Regions from separate parts of the Vogesella lacus genome, predicted to be linked through region 2. Evidence: riboswitches for the same ligand, from Rfam matches in the RefSeq annotation. Region 2 holds a riboswitch; each other region holds the start of a gene.

Region 1 (5,121 bases), on a different contig from region 2:
TCCGGCAGGTCGGACGGCAGGTGCAGGCCGAGGTGACGCTCAGGCAGCGATTCGGCCTGCCGTGGCAGGCAGCCGACGACCGGCAAGTCCGCAGTGCCGCAGGCGCGGATCATGTCGGCATGGCCTGCGCTTGCCACGCGATTGGCGAGCATGCCTGCCCACGGCAAGTTGCCGTGATCGCGCAGGCCACGGGCAATCGCCAGCGCGGTGCCGACCATGGCGCTGCAATCGAGCACCGCCAGCACCGGCACACCGAAGTGTTTTGCCAGATCGGCACTCGATGGCTTGCCGTCGTACAGGCCCATCACGCCTTCAATCAGCAGGTAATCGCACTCGCGCGCGGCCTCGGCCAGCAGCGCCTGACACTGCGCTTCGGTGCACATCCACAAGTCCAGCACATCGACACCGCTGCCGCAGGCTGCGGCCAACAGCATCGGGTCGATAAAGTCGGGGCCGGTCTTGAAGACGCGCACACGTTGGCCGCTGCGGGCCAGCTTGCGCGCCAGTGCCGCGGTGATGGTGGTTTTGCCCTGGCCGGAGGCAATGGCGGAAAGGAGCAGGGCTTTGCAGCTCATGCTTACCACTCGATGCCGGGCTGGGCGGCAACGCCAGCGTGGAAGGCGTGCTTGATCAGCGTCATTTCGGTGACGGTGTCGGCGGCGTCGATGATGGCTTGCGGCGCGCCACGGCCAGTCACGATGACGTGCTGGTCGATCGGGCGGGCGGCGATGTCGGCCAGTACTTCGTTGATGTCGAGGTATTTGAATTTCAGCGCGATGTTCAGTTCGTCCAGCAGCACGAGGCCGATGCTTTCGTCTTGCAGCATCTCGCGCGCCTTGGCCCAGGCTTCGGCAGCTTTTTGCATGTCGCGCTCGCGGTCTTGCGTGTCCCAGGTGTAGCCCTCGCCCATGGCGTAGAACTGCACTTCGTCAGGGAAGCGGCGCAGGAATTTTTCTTCGCCGGTAGACATCGCGCCCTTGATGAACTGGATCACGCCGACTTTCATCTCGTGACCGAGGCCGCGCATCACCATGCCAAAGCCGCTGGAGCTTTTGCCCTTGCCGTTGCCGCCGTTGACGATGAAAACGCCACGGTTCTGGTTAGCCGCGGCAATGCGTTCGTCCATCAGCGCTTTTTTGCGGGCCATGCGGGCATTGTGGCGTTCGTTACGGCCCTGATCGTCGTGTTGGGTGCTCATGATTGTTTTCCTGGCAGGAAGCAGGTCTGGCCTGCGTGGGTGAGTCGGGTCAGCGGATAGCCAAGCACGGCGGCAAGGCTGTCGGCTGGCAAATCGGCCAGCGGGTACTGGCTGTGGCCGCCCATGCCATCCAGCAGCAGGGCGTGGCTGGCAATGGCCGGGGCAAATACCAGATCGTGGCTGACCACGATGATGGCCTTGCCGGCGGCTTGCCAGCGGCGGATTTGTTGTTGCAGCGCGGCCTGATGCGCGAGATCCAGCGAGTTGGTCGGCTCGTCGAGCAAAATCAGCGCGCTGTCCTGCATCATCACCCCGGCCATGGCCACGCGCTGGCGCTCGCCACCGGACAGCGCCTGCAAGGGGCGGCGTGCGAGGTGGGCGAGGTCGAAGGCGTCCAGCGCGGCATCCAGCCGGGCGAGGTTGTCGCCGGCGTCCGGCCACGGGTAGCGGGCGGCCAAGAGCAGGTCGCAGACGCGGTAGTCAAAAGCATCGTGGCTGTGCTGCGGCAGCAGCGCCAGTTGCTGTGCGCGTTGCAGCGGCGACAGCCGGCTGAGCGCTTCGCCATGCAGGCGGATGTCGCCATGCCGGGCGGGGCGTCTGGCGGCCAAGGTGGCCAGCAGCGTGCTCTTGCCGCAGCCGTTGCGGCCGGCCAGCCACCACACTTCGCCGGCGGCGACTTGCCAGTCCAGATCCAGCAATAACTGGCGCTCGCCCTGGCGGATGGCGAGTTGGTGTACTTGCAGCATCATGCCAGCCTCCGTCTTGCGCGATTCAATTGCCAGAACAGCACCGGCACGCCGATCAGCGCGGTAATCACGCCGACCGGCAACTGCATGGGCGCAACGACGGTGCGCGCCATGGTATCGGCCAGTACCAGCAGGGTAGAGCCGGCCAACAGGCTGGCGGGCAACAGGTAGCGCAGGTCCGGCCCCAGCAGCAGGCGGCAGCCGTGCGGCACCATCAGGCCGACAAAGCCGATGCTGCCGCCCTGGCTGACGGCGCTGGCGGTCAGGCAGGCCGACAGTAATAGCAGCAGGCGGCGCAGCGGGCCGCTGTTGACGCCGAGGGTGGCGGCGTGGTCGCCATGCATGGCCAGCAGATTGATGGCGCGCGCCTGCCACAGTGCCAGCAGCAAGGCGACGCCGAGTACCAGCCACGGCCACAGCTGCAGCGGGCTGCCGGACAGATCGCCAATCAGCCAGAACACCATGCCGCGCAGCTTGCCTTCGGGCGCGATGGTCAGCAGCAGCGAAATCAGCGCGCCGCAGGCGGTAGACAGCAAGACGCCGGTCAGCAGCAACAGCAGCGTGGCGCTATTGCTGCCAAAGTCGCGGCGCGACAGCAAAAACAGCAAGGCGGAAACGGCCAGCGCACCGCTGCCGGCGGCGGCATCCACCTGCCAGGCGGCCAGACCCAGCCACAGCGCGGTCAGCGCACCGACGGCGGCGCCGCCGGAGACGCCCAGCACGTAAGGGTCGGCCAGCGGGTTGCGCAGCAACGACTGCATCAGCAGGCCGGCGAGTGCCAGTGATGCGCCACAACACCAGGTTACGAGTGCGCGTTCAAGGCGCAGTTGCAGCAGGGTATCGCTGAGAGTGTTGCCATGGCCGCTGAGGCTGGCCCAGATATCGGCGAGGCCCAGTGGCACCGAGCCGGTGGCAGCGGCCAGCAGCAAGGAGCCGGCGCTGGCCAGCAGCAGTATCAGCAAGACCAGTTGTGGCGGAAGGTTGGCCGCAGGGCGGGGCGGCGAAGAAATAAGCATGTGCGTGTGTGACCAGGATGGCGCACGGCAAACGGGCAGGGGGCTGACCGTCTGTCGCCCGCCGCAACAGTTGTCCGGGCGGCCGCCGGGGCCGCATCCATGCAGGCACGCTTGTCGTGTTGCGTGTCTGTCTCTGGCCGGTCTCCGGGCTGATTGCACACCGTGCGCCTTCCCGCCTGAGGGCAGTGGCAATGCACGGGTCGAATGCTCGCTTGCGGCCAACCTTGAAAGTGGCCGCAGGGCAATACACCGTTGCGGGGGCAGCGCAGGCTTGTCCTGCTTCCCGTTTAACCGGCCAAAGGCCGGCACCAGAAGGCGGCAATTTTACCAGAAGCCCGCGCTGGCCGGCTGGCATTTATATTTCTTGCAATTATATAAAAACAAAAAAGCATTATTTTTAGAAATATGCATTGTGCCTTATTGTGCAGAAAAACCTTCAGTGAGGCGCATCATGCACAGCCATTGGCAAGACTTTCATTTCATCATCCAGCCCGGCTGGCGCGATTCGCCGGCCGGCCACTGGCAAAGCCATTGGCAGAGCCTGCTGGGTGCTCGCCGTCCGGCCAATCACGATTGGGAAACCCCGCAGCTGGACGACTGGCTGACGACGCTGGATGCCGAAATCAATGCGGCCGACAAGCCGGTGATCGTGATTGCCCACAGCCTCGGCTGCGCCACAGTGGCGCATCATGCCGCGCGCTACGGCAACAAGATTGCCGGTGCCTTGCTGGTGGCACCGGCCGATGTCGAGCGTGCCAGTGCTCCGGCAGCACTGCGCCCGTTTGCCCCGCTGCCGTCACTGAGCCTGCCTTTCCCGGCGCGGGTGGTAGCCAGTGATGATGACCCGTTCAGCCTGCCCTTGCGTTCGGTACGCATGGCCAGTCTGTGGCAGGTGCCGCTGCACTGGTTGCTGGAGGCCGGCCACATCAATATCGCCTCCGGCCATCATCAGTGGCTGGAAGGCTTGTCGCAGCTGGCGCTTTTGCTCGACGAGGTCAGGGCGCGCCAGCGCAGCGCTGCCTGATGACAGAAGGTTGGCCGCAAAGGCAGAGGCTGGCAGAATCCGGATTAACCTTCGGGAGTTGCCATGCATCTGCTTGCCTTTGTCAGCCATGTCGCCAGCGACATCATCACCCCGGCGCTTGATAGCCGCTTCGGCATCCAGCGCGTGTCCTTGCTGTGCCAGCGTGATGATCTGGCGCTGGCCTACGATATCGCGGCGGTGTGCCGCAATCTGCATCTGACTGCCTCGGTCATCATCCTGCCACCCGACAGCCAGCCTTTAGCCTTGCGCCAACGCCTGACCGAGCTGATCCAGGGCGCGGTGACCTTCAATATCAGTGCCGCCACACCGGTTCAGGCGGCATTTGCCTACGAGCTTGCACGCCAGCGCCATTTGCCGGTGATGAGTGTCGAGCCGCGCCATGACCGGCTGATCTGGCTCAGCGGCGGCGAGCACAGTCCGTTGCATAACGGCAGCGAGATTGCCGATGGCTTGTCGCTCGAAGGCTACTTTGGTCTGTACGGCAGCAGCGTGCTGGCGATGCACTATCGCCTGCAGCGGCGCAATCCGCATTACGAAACCTTGGCCGCCGCGCTGGCCAGCCGTGCCGCTAGCCATCCGCGCGATCTGTCACTGCTTAACCGCCTGTGCAACGAGATAGACGCGGCGCAGTACAGCGAGAAAAGCTTGCCGCCGGGCGAGGGCAGCTTGCGCGAGTGGCTGGAGCAATGCGGCCTCGTCAATGTCAATGAAGGCGGCCATGTGCGGTGCAATGATGCGCGCGCCAGATTCTTTCTGGCCGGTGGCTGGCTGGAGGTGTGGATGCTGGCGCAGGTGGCCAGTCTTGCCGCCATTCTGCCGATCAGCGATGCGGCTGTCGGGGTGAAGATCAGTCACAACGGCGTGGAAAACGAGTATGACGTGGCCATCCTCTGTAATAACCACCTCTATCTGGTGGAGTGCAAGACGGTCGCACCAACCAGCCATCATCAGCGTGGCGTCGGGCTGGACAATCTGTTCAAACTCGACAGTGCGGCCAATCTTGGCGGCCTGCACGCGCGCGCCATGCTGGCCAGCCTCTACCCGCCAACCGAGAGCGAGGCCGGTCGCGCCCAAGTACAGGGCATCGCCATGCTCTACGGCGCGCAGTTGCCGCAG
Region 2 (5,121 bases):
TCAGCGATGAGGCGGTGTATCAGGTCGAGATGGCTGACAACTTCCGCCCGTGGCGGCGCGATATCGCCTTTGTGGCGGCCACGCCCGCGCTGATCCGGCCGCTCGTGCCCGGGCTGACTTTCATCCGCGATCCGCAACACTGGGGCTATGCCTTCCGCTTTGGTCATTTGCAGATCAGTGCGCATGACTTTGTCTTGATTGCCACCGCGATGGGCGCGACACTGGCGGATCTGTCCGTGTCTGGAGACGACCATGCCTTTCCCTGAAATCGAGAAACAAGCCATGCTGCAACTCAAAGGGGTGGGCCCGACGGTGATCCGCCGGCTGGAGGAGGCCGGCTACCAGACGCTGGCCGAGTTGGCCGCAGAAGAAGCGATTGCGCTATGCCGGCGCATCGGCCAGATGCTGCATTCCAGCTGCTGGGGCAACAGCCCGCAGGCACACGCCAGCCTCTCGGCCATCATCGCGCTGGCGCAGCAGCAAACCGCTGGCGAGGCTGGCGGCCAACGTGTCCGGCAATTGCTGGACGACTGGCAACAACAGCAGCCCGAGCAGGCTGCCATCGTGCTGGCCTTGCGCCGGCAAATCCTCGCGCTGGATCCGGCCATCAGCGAGGAGGTCAAATACGGCGGCATCCTGTTTGCCTGCGGCCAGGCTTTCTGTGGCCTGTTTGTCTACCGCCAGCATGTGACGCTGGAATTCAGCGCCGGCGCGCAACTGGCCGATGTGCACGGCCTGCTGCAAGGCAAGGGCAAAGGGCGGCGACATCTGAAGTTTGTCAGCGTCGCCGATATCGACCGCCTGCCCTGCGCCGACTATCTGCAACAGGCGCTGACGCTGGCGCGGCCGGCATCCTGATATGCGCCGCGCCGACCGTCTGCTGCAGATCCTGCTGCTGTTGCGTGGCCGCCGTCGCACCACGGCGCAGCAGCTCGCGCAGTGGCTGGAGGTGTCAGTACGCACCGTGTATCGCGATATGGCCGATCTGCAGGCCAGCGGTGCGCCGGTAAATGGCGAGGCCGGTGAAGGCTATTGGCTGGAGGCCGGCTTTACCCCGCCACCCCTGAGTTTTTCTGCTGGCGAGCTGGCCGCGCTCGAGGCCGCAGGCCGCTTGCTGGCCGGCTGGGCCGATAGCGAGCTGGCCGGCGATGCCGCCAGTGCGCTGGCCAAGATTCATGCCGTGCTGGGCAGCGCCGGGCTGGCACCGGTGCCCTTGTATGCCCCGAGCGGCCAGCATTATCCGCGCGAAAAACTGGCGCCACTACGCGCCGCCATCGGCGCACGCCAGTGCGTGGACATCGACTATCTGGACCAGCACGGCCAGCCCAGCCAGCGCACGCTCGCGCCGCTGGGCCTGTTTTTCTGGGGCGACCGCTGGACGCTGGCCGCCTGGTGTCTGCTGCGCGGCGATTACCGCCACTTCCGCATCGACCGCATCACCAGCCTGCAAGACAACGATAGCGCCTGGCCGGCCGGCATCTCGCTGGATGCCTTTTTGCAAAACGCCGATACCCCGGCCGCCGCGCGAGCCGCACTGCAACAACAGGATCAGCAGGCCTGGCATCAGCCGCCGGACTGAGTCAGCCGTTTCAGGCCTGACGGCTGCCCGGAATCAGCTTGCCGAAACGCGCCATGAACTGGCTGGCGCGGCCTTCGGTGTGGATCTCGCGTGCCTTGCCGGTAAATACCGGATGCGAGGCGGCCGAGGTATCCAGATACATCACCGGATAGGTTTCGCCGTCATGCCATTGCAGGGTGTCGCGGGTCGGCGCGCACGAGCGGATCAACCAGCCTTCCTTGGCACCGGTGTCGTAGAACAGCACGGTGCGGTAGTTTTGCGGATGCAGGTTTTTCTGCATGATGGGCTCCTGGATTTATGTAATAAAGTAACAATGTTATTTGATAACAGTTCTCATTTCAATAGCAAAATCCCGACAGCAGTACGTGTGGTGATTATCGATATCGCCACAGTGCAACCATGACAAACCGCGGCCAACACGCTACCATCCGCGCCGCGTTGGTGCTCGCGGCCCGTTCGATGGCTGCAGTTAAACGGGAAACGGCAAGGTTGGCCGCAAGGTCAGCCCCAAGCCGTGCTGCCCCCGCAACGGTACATGGCCGGCTGCCCTGCAGCCCGATCCCTCATCCCAGCCACTGGCTGCGCGCCGCAAGCGCCACCGGGAAGGCGACGGAGCGTGCGCCATAGCCCGGATACCGGCCAGCGAAGTGGCCGGATCACGTCCGGCCTTAGGCCCGGTTGCCGTCGGGGAGGACGGCCAGTGGCAACCCCTGTCCGGTAATACCCATGACTTTCGCAAGCCTGCGCCTTGTTGCGCCCGTGGCTGGCTGCCTGCTGGCCGCCGCCCTCATTCCTGCCACCGCTTTTGCCCACGGCAATCACACCCACGGCCACGGCACCGCCCGCGCCGAACTGGCCGGCCAGACGCTGACTGTCCAGCTGGAGATTCCGCTGGAAAGCTTTCTCGGCTACGACTACCCGCCCAAGGGCGATGCCCAGCAAAAACTGTGGCAAGACTTTGTCGCGCAGATGGCCACCCCTGGCGACTTGCTGACGCCGGCGGCCGAAGCCGGTTGCGTGCTGAACCAGCACGAGATCACCCCCGACATCGTCAAGCCGGCCGCTGGCCGTGACATCGACAATCTCCGCGTCAAACTGGTTTACCAGTGCAAGGAGGCCGCCGCGCTGAAATCGCTGGCGGTGCCGGCCTTCGCGCGCTACCCCGGCCTCAAGCAGCTGCGCCTGCAGTGGAGCGCCGGCAGCACCCGCAAGACGGTGACCATCCGTCCGCGTTTCCCTGCTGTCACGCTGTAAGGAGTCACCATGCTGGAAGCCAATCTGCTGCAGCTGATGCAATGGCTGCTGCTGCCGGTGCTCGCCTTGCTGCTGGCCACCCTGTTGTACGCGCTGTGGATGAGCGGCGTGGTCGTGATGGAAGGCTGGCAGCGCCGGCGCGGCATCAGCCTGCTGCCGCAGGCGGCCAACCTTGCCATCGACGAAGTCGAGCTGGCGATTCTGGCCCGCCTCGAGCCTCTGCGTCTCTTGGCGCGCGTCACGCCTATGCTGGGCCTGATCGCCACCATGATTCCGCTGGGGCCGGCGCTGCAGTCGGTATCCGGCGGTGAAGGCCATGCCGCGCTGGCGGTGTTCAGCAATGCCTTTGCCGGCGTGGTGCTGGCGCTGGCCACCGCCTCGCTGGGCCTGGTGCTGTACTCGGTGCGCCGTCGCTGGCTCTTGGCCGAGCTGGTGGCCATCCGCCGCCGTCAGGAGGCCGCATGAGCCGCCCCGAGCTGAACATCCTCGCCGAGGAAGACGATGATCCGATGCTGTCGGCCATCAATCTGGTCGATGTGTTTCTGGTGCTGATCGTTGCCCTCTTGGCGGCCGTCAGCTTCAATCAGCAGCACAGCAATCAGCCCGGCAAGGTCGAGCTGACCATCGAACAGGACGGCCAGAAAATCCGTTATCAGGGCAGCGGCAGCCTGCAGCAGGGCGACGGCGTGCGCGCCGGGGTCGCCTACCGCCTGGCGGACGGCAGCATCATCTATGTGCCGGAAGACGGGGCCGCCAAGTGAGACTGCAAGCATTTTGCACCGGCCTCGCGCTCTGCCTCTTGCTGGCCGGGCAACAGGCGCTGGCGCAGCGCCTGTTATGGCTGACGGTGGACATCACCCCGGCCGCGCGCACCGCGCTGGTCGAAAACGAAGCGCGCACCCAGGGCTGGCAGTTTGCCAGCCTCGATCATCCGCTCGCGGCCAACCCTGTACGGCTGGAGGGCGAACGCGCCGCGCTGGCCAAGGCGCTGGCCAAGGCCGATCTGGTGTGGCTGGATGTGCCGCACGAGTCGGTGTTGCAGCGTCTGCAGCAATCCTTCGGCAGCCAGCTGCAGGCCAGTGGCAAGCCGCTGGTGTGGATCGCGCCGGACGCCAGGGTTGGCCGCAAGGCCGGCGAGCAGCAAGCCGCCTGGCTGGCGGCCGGCGGTGCGGCCAACACCCGCCATGCCCTCGCCTACGCCAAACGCTGGCTGGCAGCCGGCCAGCCGGACAGCTTCGCCGCCAGCGAGCCACCGCCACAGCCCCTGCCACGGCAGGCGCTGTATCACCCCGACGCACCGGCGCTGTTTGCCGACAGCCGCCAGCTGGAAACGTGGCGGCAAAGCCAGACCGCGCTGCGCGGCCAAGCAGCGGTGGCAGTGCTCGTGCATCGCCACCATTTTGTTAACGGCGAAACCGCCTGGCTGGATGACTGGCTGCGCCGCTTCCGCCAGCAAGGGCTGTTTGCCTATGCCGTCTTCGGCCAGCAACTGGACGCCAAGGGGCTGGAAAGCCTGCTGGGCCAGGGCGAGCAGGCGCATCCGCGCGTGCTGGTGCTGCATCAGCTGGTGACACAGGCCGCCGCCCTGCAGCCCTTGTTCTTGCGCTGGGGCGTGCCGGTGCTGGCCACCCAGCCCTATCGCCACGGCGATGCCGCCAGCTGGCAGGCCGATGGCAACGGCCTCAAGCTGTCGGATACGCCGTTTTATCTGGTGCAGCCCGAGGCCGCCGGTGCCATCGACCCGATGCTGGTCACCGCCTTGCAGGAGGGCGGCCGCAAGACCGAGCTGATCGCCCGTCAGGCCGATGCCGTTGCCGCCAAGGCCAAGCGGCTGATCCAGCTGGCTGATCTGCCACGCGCACAACGCCAGCTGGTGGCCATGGTTTACAACTACCCGCCGGGCGGCAATCACTTTGGCGCGTCCTTCCTCAACGTGCCGCGCAGCCTCGAAACCGTCAGCCAGGGCCTTGCGGCCAACGGTTACCGCGTGACGCCGCTGGCCGAGCAAGGCTGGATAGACAGCCTCAAGCCGCTATTGGCCGCCTATTACGAGGGCAGCGATCTGCTCGGCCTGCTGCGCAATAATCAGGCCGCCGCCCTGCCCGTGCGCCAGTACCGCCAGTGGTGGCAAAACCTGCCATCCGCCCAGCGCGAACGCATCAAAAGCCGCTGGGGCGAGCCGGAATCCAGCCGCTATGTGGTGAGCTGGCAGGGCGAGCCGGTATTCGTGATTCCGCGCCTGCAACGCGGCCAACTGTCGGTCTTGCCGCAGCCGCCGCGCGAGGAAA
Region 3 (5,121 bases), on a different contig from region 2:
TGTGGATATCTTTACCGGCGTTGGCTGTCGTCTTGGCCAGCAGCATCAGCAGTACCAGCTTCACCAGCAGCTGGCTGGCCAGTGCCAGCACACCGAAACTGCCCAGATGCGGGTCTTTCAGTACTTCCAGAAACCGTTCGCGCGAGCGATGCGCGGCACCCTGCGCATCGGCCAGATCCGCCAGACCATCAATATGCAGGCCGCCGGTTACCCACAGCCAGGCCAGCAGGCCGGCCAATGCGGCCAACCATGGGTCGACGAGACTGCCGGCCGCCACCGCAAGCCAGACTATCGCCCCGACCAGCACGCCGACCGGCGCAAACCAGCGGGCGGCATCGGCCAGCCAGGCCGGATCAAAGCTGGCCAGCTGCGGGGTGGGTAAACGGGTGAGGAACTGGATGGCAAGAATCAGCGCGCGCATGCTGTGGATAAGTCTGTGGATAGGGTGAGAGAAAGCCGTGGGCAGAATGTGGGTAGCGGGCTAGTGGCCCGGTGATTCCAGCCGCGTCAGATAGGCCGGGTGGCCATCGAGTATCGACAGCTGGGCAAAGCCGCCGCGCTGCACTGCCATCAGCCGTGCCGCACTGAATTCGATGCCCAGCAGCTCGGCCAGCAGCACACTGATCACGCCGCCGTGGCTGACCAGCACACGATGGCTGCCGCGTGCCTCGCGCAGCCAGTCGGCAAAGCCGGCCAGCACGCGGGTGCGGAACAACTCGAACGATTCGCCGCCCTCGGGCGTCAGTAGGCCGCGCATCATCAGCAGCGACCAGTCTGGTGTTTCGGCATTGATCTCGGCCAGTGCCCGCCCTTCCCAGCTGCCGAAATCACATTCGGCCAGCGCCGGCGACACATGCAGCGGCACCCGGCATTGCAGCGCCTGCTTGACCGCGAACTCGCGGCAACGCAGCAGCGGCGAGCTGGCCATGCTGGTTACCGGTGCCAGCGCCGTCAGCTTTTGCCAGCTTTGCTGCATGTCGATGAGGCCTTGGGCGGTCAGCGGCAGATCGCTGCGGCCAACCAGCCGGCCTTGATGGTCGATCTGGCCGTGGCGCAGCAGGGTCAGGGTGTAAGGATTCATGCGCTCTTGCCGGCGACACCGGCCTCGGCAAAGGTGGCCATGCCGGCATGCAGCGCAATCGCCTGCTGCAACAGCGGCAGGGCAATCGCCGCGCCCGAGCCTTCGCCCAGACGCAGGCCGAGGTCGATCAGCGCCGTTAGTTGCAGGTCAGCCAGCGCCTGGGCGTGGCCGGTTTCCTGCGAGCAATGGCTGGCCAGCAGCCAGGGCTTGAGCGCCGGGTCGATATGGCAGGCGGCCAGTGCGGCAGCGGTGCTGATGAAACCATCCAGCAGCAGCGGCACGCCCTGTTCGGCACCTTCGAGGTAAAAGCCGGCCATGGCGGCGATTTCGAGGCCGCCCAGCTCGGCCAGCAGCTCGGCACCATCCAGTGATTGATTCTTCACCCGGGCCAGCGCATCGCTGACCACCTGACGTTTGATGGCGAGGTGGGCATCATCGATACCGGTGCCGCGGCCCACGATCTGGTCGGGCGCATGGCCGCCAAGGCGGCAGATCAACGCGGCAGACGGCGTGGTATTGCCGATGCCCATATCGCCGGCAATCAGCAGATTGGCCCCGTCGGCAATCGCGCGGCGCGCGGCGTTGCGGCCAACCTCAAGCGCGGCCTCGCACTGGGCGGTCGTCATCGCGGCTTGTCGGCGGATATTGCCGCTGCCTTCGGCGATCTTGGCCTGTACCACGTCTTCCAGCGCCGACAAGTCGCCCACGACGCCGACATCCACCACCTCGAGCCGCGCCTGATTCTGCCGTGCCAGCACACTGATGGCGGCGCCGCCATTGACGAAGTTGGCGACCATCGCCGCCGTCACCGAGGACGGAAAGGCCGACACGCCTTCGGCACAGACGCCGTGATCGGCAGCAAACACACAGATGGCCGGCGACAGCGGCCGCGGAATGTCACGGCCTTGCAGTGCGGCCAGCTGGCAGGCCAGCTGCTCGAGCTTGCCGAGGCTGCCTGCCGGCTTGGTCAGTTGCGACTGGCGGGCCTCGGCGGCGCGGCCGGCGGAAAGATCGGGAGCGGGGATGCGCGACATGGTGCTGATTCCTTGAATGCGGTTGGCCTGGCGGGAGGCACGATGGCCAGACCTTACGCCAGCTTGGCAGCCAGTGCAAACCGGCAGGCTTGCGCATTGTGCAGCGCGCAAGTCGTGCTGCAGGTATAATCGTCGCCCTGCAGGTGCCCGGCTGATGTTCCATCATAGGCCGGGTGAAACTGGGAAGCCGGTGTAAATCCGGCGCTGCCCCCGCAACGGTAAGGTCTGGCCGCAAGGCCCAGGTCGCACGAAAACCACTGTCGCCAGACGGGAAGGTGTGCCACCGCAAGACCCAGCCCGGAGACCGGCCTGCATCGGGTGCTGTGGAATGCGCCCGCCTGGAGTATCGCGGGGAGGCGATCAGACAGCACGTTGGCCGCAGCCGCGACCCATCATCCTGCAGTCCTGTATTTCTCCGCACTCCCGTTTCCATAAATCCGGAGTGTGAACATGTTCAAGAACAAACCCCTGGCCGCGCTGGTAGCGCTGGCATGTGCCCCGGCCGCCCTGGCCCAGACCCCGACCCAGCTCGACGCAGTTGTCGTTACTGCCACCCGTACCGCGACCCCGGTCAGCAAGGTGCTGTCCGATGTGACCGTACTGGGCCAGGAAGAAATCAGCCAGAGCGGCAGCCTGACCGTGGCGCAACTCCTGGCCGAGCAGGCGGGTGTCGAGTTTTACAGCAATGGCGGCGAAGGCAAGTCCTCCAGCCTGATGCTGCGTGGCGCCACCGCCAAGCAGACGCTGGTGCTGATTGACGGCATGCGCGTGCTGTCGGCGACGGCCGGTACCACTTCGCTGGAAAACATCTCGCTGGACAGCATCGAGCGCGTGGAAATCCTGCGCGGCCCGGCCTCCAGCCTGTACGGTGCCGATGCCATCGGTGGCGTGGTGCAGATCTTCACCAAGCGCGGCAAGGGCGCGCCAGCGCTGCGCTTCAATGCAGGCGTGGGTGCCGAAGGCAAGCGCGTGTTTGGTCTGGGCTTTGCCGGTGAAGTGGGTCAGACCCGCTTCAATCTGGGTGTAGACCACAACAAGACCGACGGTATCTCGGCGCGTAATGCCGACAATCCGAAGTACAACGCCGACCGCGACGGTTTTGAAAACACCACCTATACCGTCAGTGCCGAGCATCAGCTGGCCGCCGGTCACAGCCTGGGCTTCAATCTGTACCAGTCCGAAGCCCGCAACGAGTACGACCAGTCTGCCAAGGCGGCCGACGAGTCGCGTTCTCGCTTGGCTGGCCAGTCTGTCGAGCTGAAAAACCGCGTTTCCGAGCGCTGGACCAGCTCGCTGCGCTATATCAACAGCAGCGACAAATCGCGCAATTTCACCAATGGCAACTTTGCCGTGGCCAGCAGCCAGTTCGAGACTCGCCAGCAAGAATGGCAGTGGAACAACCAGCTGGATCTGGCCTCCGCCGGCCAGCTGACGCTGGGTGCCAACCACCTGCTGCAGCGCGTGTACAGCACGACGGCCTACAGCCAGAACCGTCGCACCGTGGATGCGGTGTACGCCGGCTATCAGGGCGAATTCGGTGCCCATCGTCTGCAGGGTAGCCTGCGTCATGACGACAACTCGCAGTTTGGCGGCAAGACCACCGGCCAGATCGGCTACGGCTACCAGCTGACGCCGTCGCTGTTGCTGCGTGCGGCCTACGGCACGGCTTTCAAGGCGCCGACCTTTAATGATCTGTACTGGCCACTGGCCTTCGGCTATCAGGGCAACCCGAACCTGAAGCCGGAAGAAGCCAGCAACCGCGAACTGGCCGTGCACTGGCGTCAGGGCGGTAGCCATCTGCGCGTGACCGCTTTTGACAACCATATCCGCAACCTGATCGCCGGCACTGCCGACTGGTCTACCGTGGATAATCTGGAAAAGGCACGCATCATCGGCCAGACCATCGAAGCCGGCCAGCAGTGGGGTAACTTCGGTCTGAGCGCCAACCTCACCAACCAGCGCGCGCGTGACGAAAACAGCGGTAAGCTGCTGGTGTATCGTGCCAAACTGCACGGCGGCATCAATGCCACCCTGCAGCAGGACCGTACCCGTTACACCGCGCAACTGGTGGCCAGCGGCCAACGTCCGACCAGCAATGCCAATACCGACTTCCTGGGTGGCTATGGCGTGCTGAATCTGGCGGTTGAGCACGAACTGGCGCGCAACTGGACGCTGCAGGGCAAGCTCAGCAATGTCACCGACAAGCGTTATGAAACCACCAAAGACTACAGCCAGCCACGTCGCGGCTGGTTTGTCGGTGTGCGTTACGCGCAATAAGCCGGACGTTGCGGCCAACCCTTACCCAAGGTTGGCCGCAAGCGGCAACAGGCCTTCCCCGTGTCGGGGGAGGCTTTTTTACAGGAGTCAGCCATGCGACATCTGATCAGTGGTGGTGCGCGTAGCGGCAAGAGCCGCCACGCTGAAAATCTGGCGCTCGCGCATGCCGGCCCGGTGACGTATATCGCGACAGCCGAGCGGCGCACGGATGCCGCTTTTCTGGCACGCATCGCCCACCACAGCCAGCGCCGTCCGGCCAGCTGGGGGCTTGTCGAGGCCGGGCAAGAGTTGCCGGCGCTGATCGCCAGCCACGACCAGCCCGATGGCCTGCTGCTGATCGACTGTCTGGGCATGTGGCTGATGCGCTTTTTCGATGGCGATGGCCGTTTTGACATGGCCCGCTGGCTGCAGCAGCGCGAGGCGCTGTTGGCCGCGCTGGCCGCTTGCCGTGGCGAGGTGATCCTGGTCAGCAACGAAGTGGGCTGGGGTGTGGTGCCGCTGGGGCAGGAGACGCGTGACTTTGTCGACGAGCTTGGCCGGCTGAACCAGTCGGTGGCAGAAGCCTGCGAAAAGGTCAGCCTGGTGGCTTGCGGATTGCCGCTGGCACTCAAGGGTTAAAGCCGTGCTGTGCCGGTCGGCAGTTTATGACGGCTGACATGGCGGGGCAAAGCAACGTAGAATCGGCGGCTGTGACGGCCTGATGCCGCCAGCCGACTGACTTTATTTCTT

Evidence for each region. Region 2 has a riboswitch for cobalamin ahead of ACZ9W6_RS15975 (ZrgA family zinc uptake protein). Riboswitches for the same ligand answer to the same signal wherever they lie in the genome.
Region 1: it holds a riboswitch for cobalamin, as region 2 does, so the genes downstream of both, ACZ9W6_RS14200 (FecCD family ABC transporter permease) here and ACZ9W6_RS15975 (ZrgA family zinc uptake protein) in region 2, are expected to answer to the same signal.
Region 3: it holds a riboswitch for cobalamin, as region 2 does, so the genes downstream of both, ACZ9W6_RS03925 (TonB-dependent receptor domain-containing protein) here and ACZ9W6_RS15975 (ZrgA family zinc uptake protein) in region 2, are expected to answer to the same signal.

The regions. Positions count from the first base shown of each region.
Region 1 covers NZ_CEETQT010000010.1:175,574-180,694, reverse strand. Annotated here, with positions in the region: gene ACZ9W6_RS14215 (cobyrinate a,c-diamide synthase) at 1-575, opposite strand, end outside; gene cobO (cob(I)yrinic acid a,c-diamide adenosyltransferase) at 578-1,198, opposite strand; gene ACZ9W6_RS14205 (ABC transporter ATP-binding protein) at 1,195-1,947, opposite strand; gene ACZ9W6_RS14200 (FecCD family ABC transporter permease) at 1,944-2,960, opposite strand; cobalamin riboswitch at 3,079-3,288, opposite strand; gene ACZ9W6_RS14195 (RBBP9/YdeN family alpha/beta hydrolase) at 3,412-3,984, shown strand; gene ACZ9W6_RS14190 (Card1-like endonuclease domain-containing protein) at 4,048-5,121, shown strand, end outside.
Region 2 covers NZ_CEETQT010000013.1:55,515-60,635, reverse strand. Annotated here, with positions in the region: gene ACZ9W6_RS15995 (EVE domain-containing protein) at 1-266, shown strand, start outside; gene ACZ9W6_RS15990 (DUF1801 domain-containing protein) at 253-858, shown strand; gene ACZ9W6_RS15985 (helix-turn-helix transcriptional regulator) at 860-1,579, shown strand; gene ACZ9W6_RS15980 (type B 50S ribosomal protein L31) at 1,590-1,859, opposite strand; cobalamin riboswitch at 2,002-2,237, shown strand; gene ACZ9W6_RS15975 (ZrgA family zinc uptake protein) at 2,306-2,833, shown strand; gene ACZ9W6_RS15970 (hypothetical protein) at 2,843-3,298, shown strand; gene ACZ9W6_RS15965 (DUF2149 domain-containing protein) at 3,295-3,594, shown strand; gene cobN (cobaltochelatase subunit CobN) at 3,591-5,121, shown strand, end outside.
Region 3 covers NZ_CEETQT010000002.1:341,019-346,139, reverse strand. Annotated here, with positions in the region: gene ACZ9W6_RS03940 (adenosylcobinamide-GDP ribazoletransferase) at 1-421, opposite strand, end outside; gene ACZ9W6_RS03935 (histidine phosphatase family protein) at 482-1,081, opposite strand; gene cobT (nicotinate-nucleotide--dimethylbenzimidazole phosphoribosyltransferase) at 1,078-2,115, opposite strand; cobalamin riboswitch at 2,240-2,442, shown strand; gene ACZ9W6_RS03925 (TonB-dependent receptor domain-containing protein) at 2,566-4,392, shown strand; gene cobU (bifunctional adenosylcobinamide kinase/adenosylcobinamide-phosphate guanylyltransferase) at 4,486-5,010, shown strand.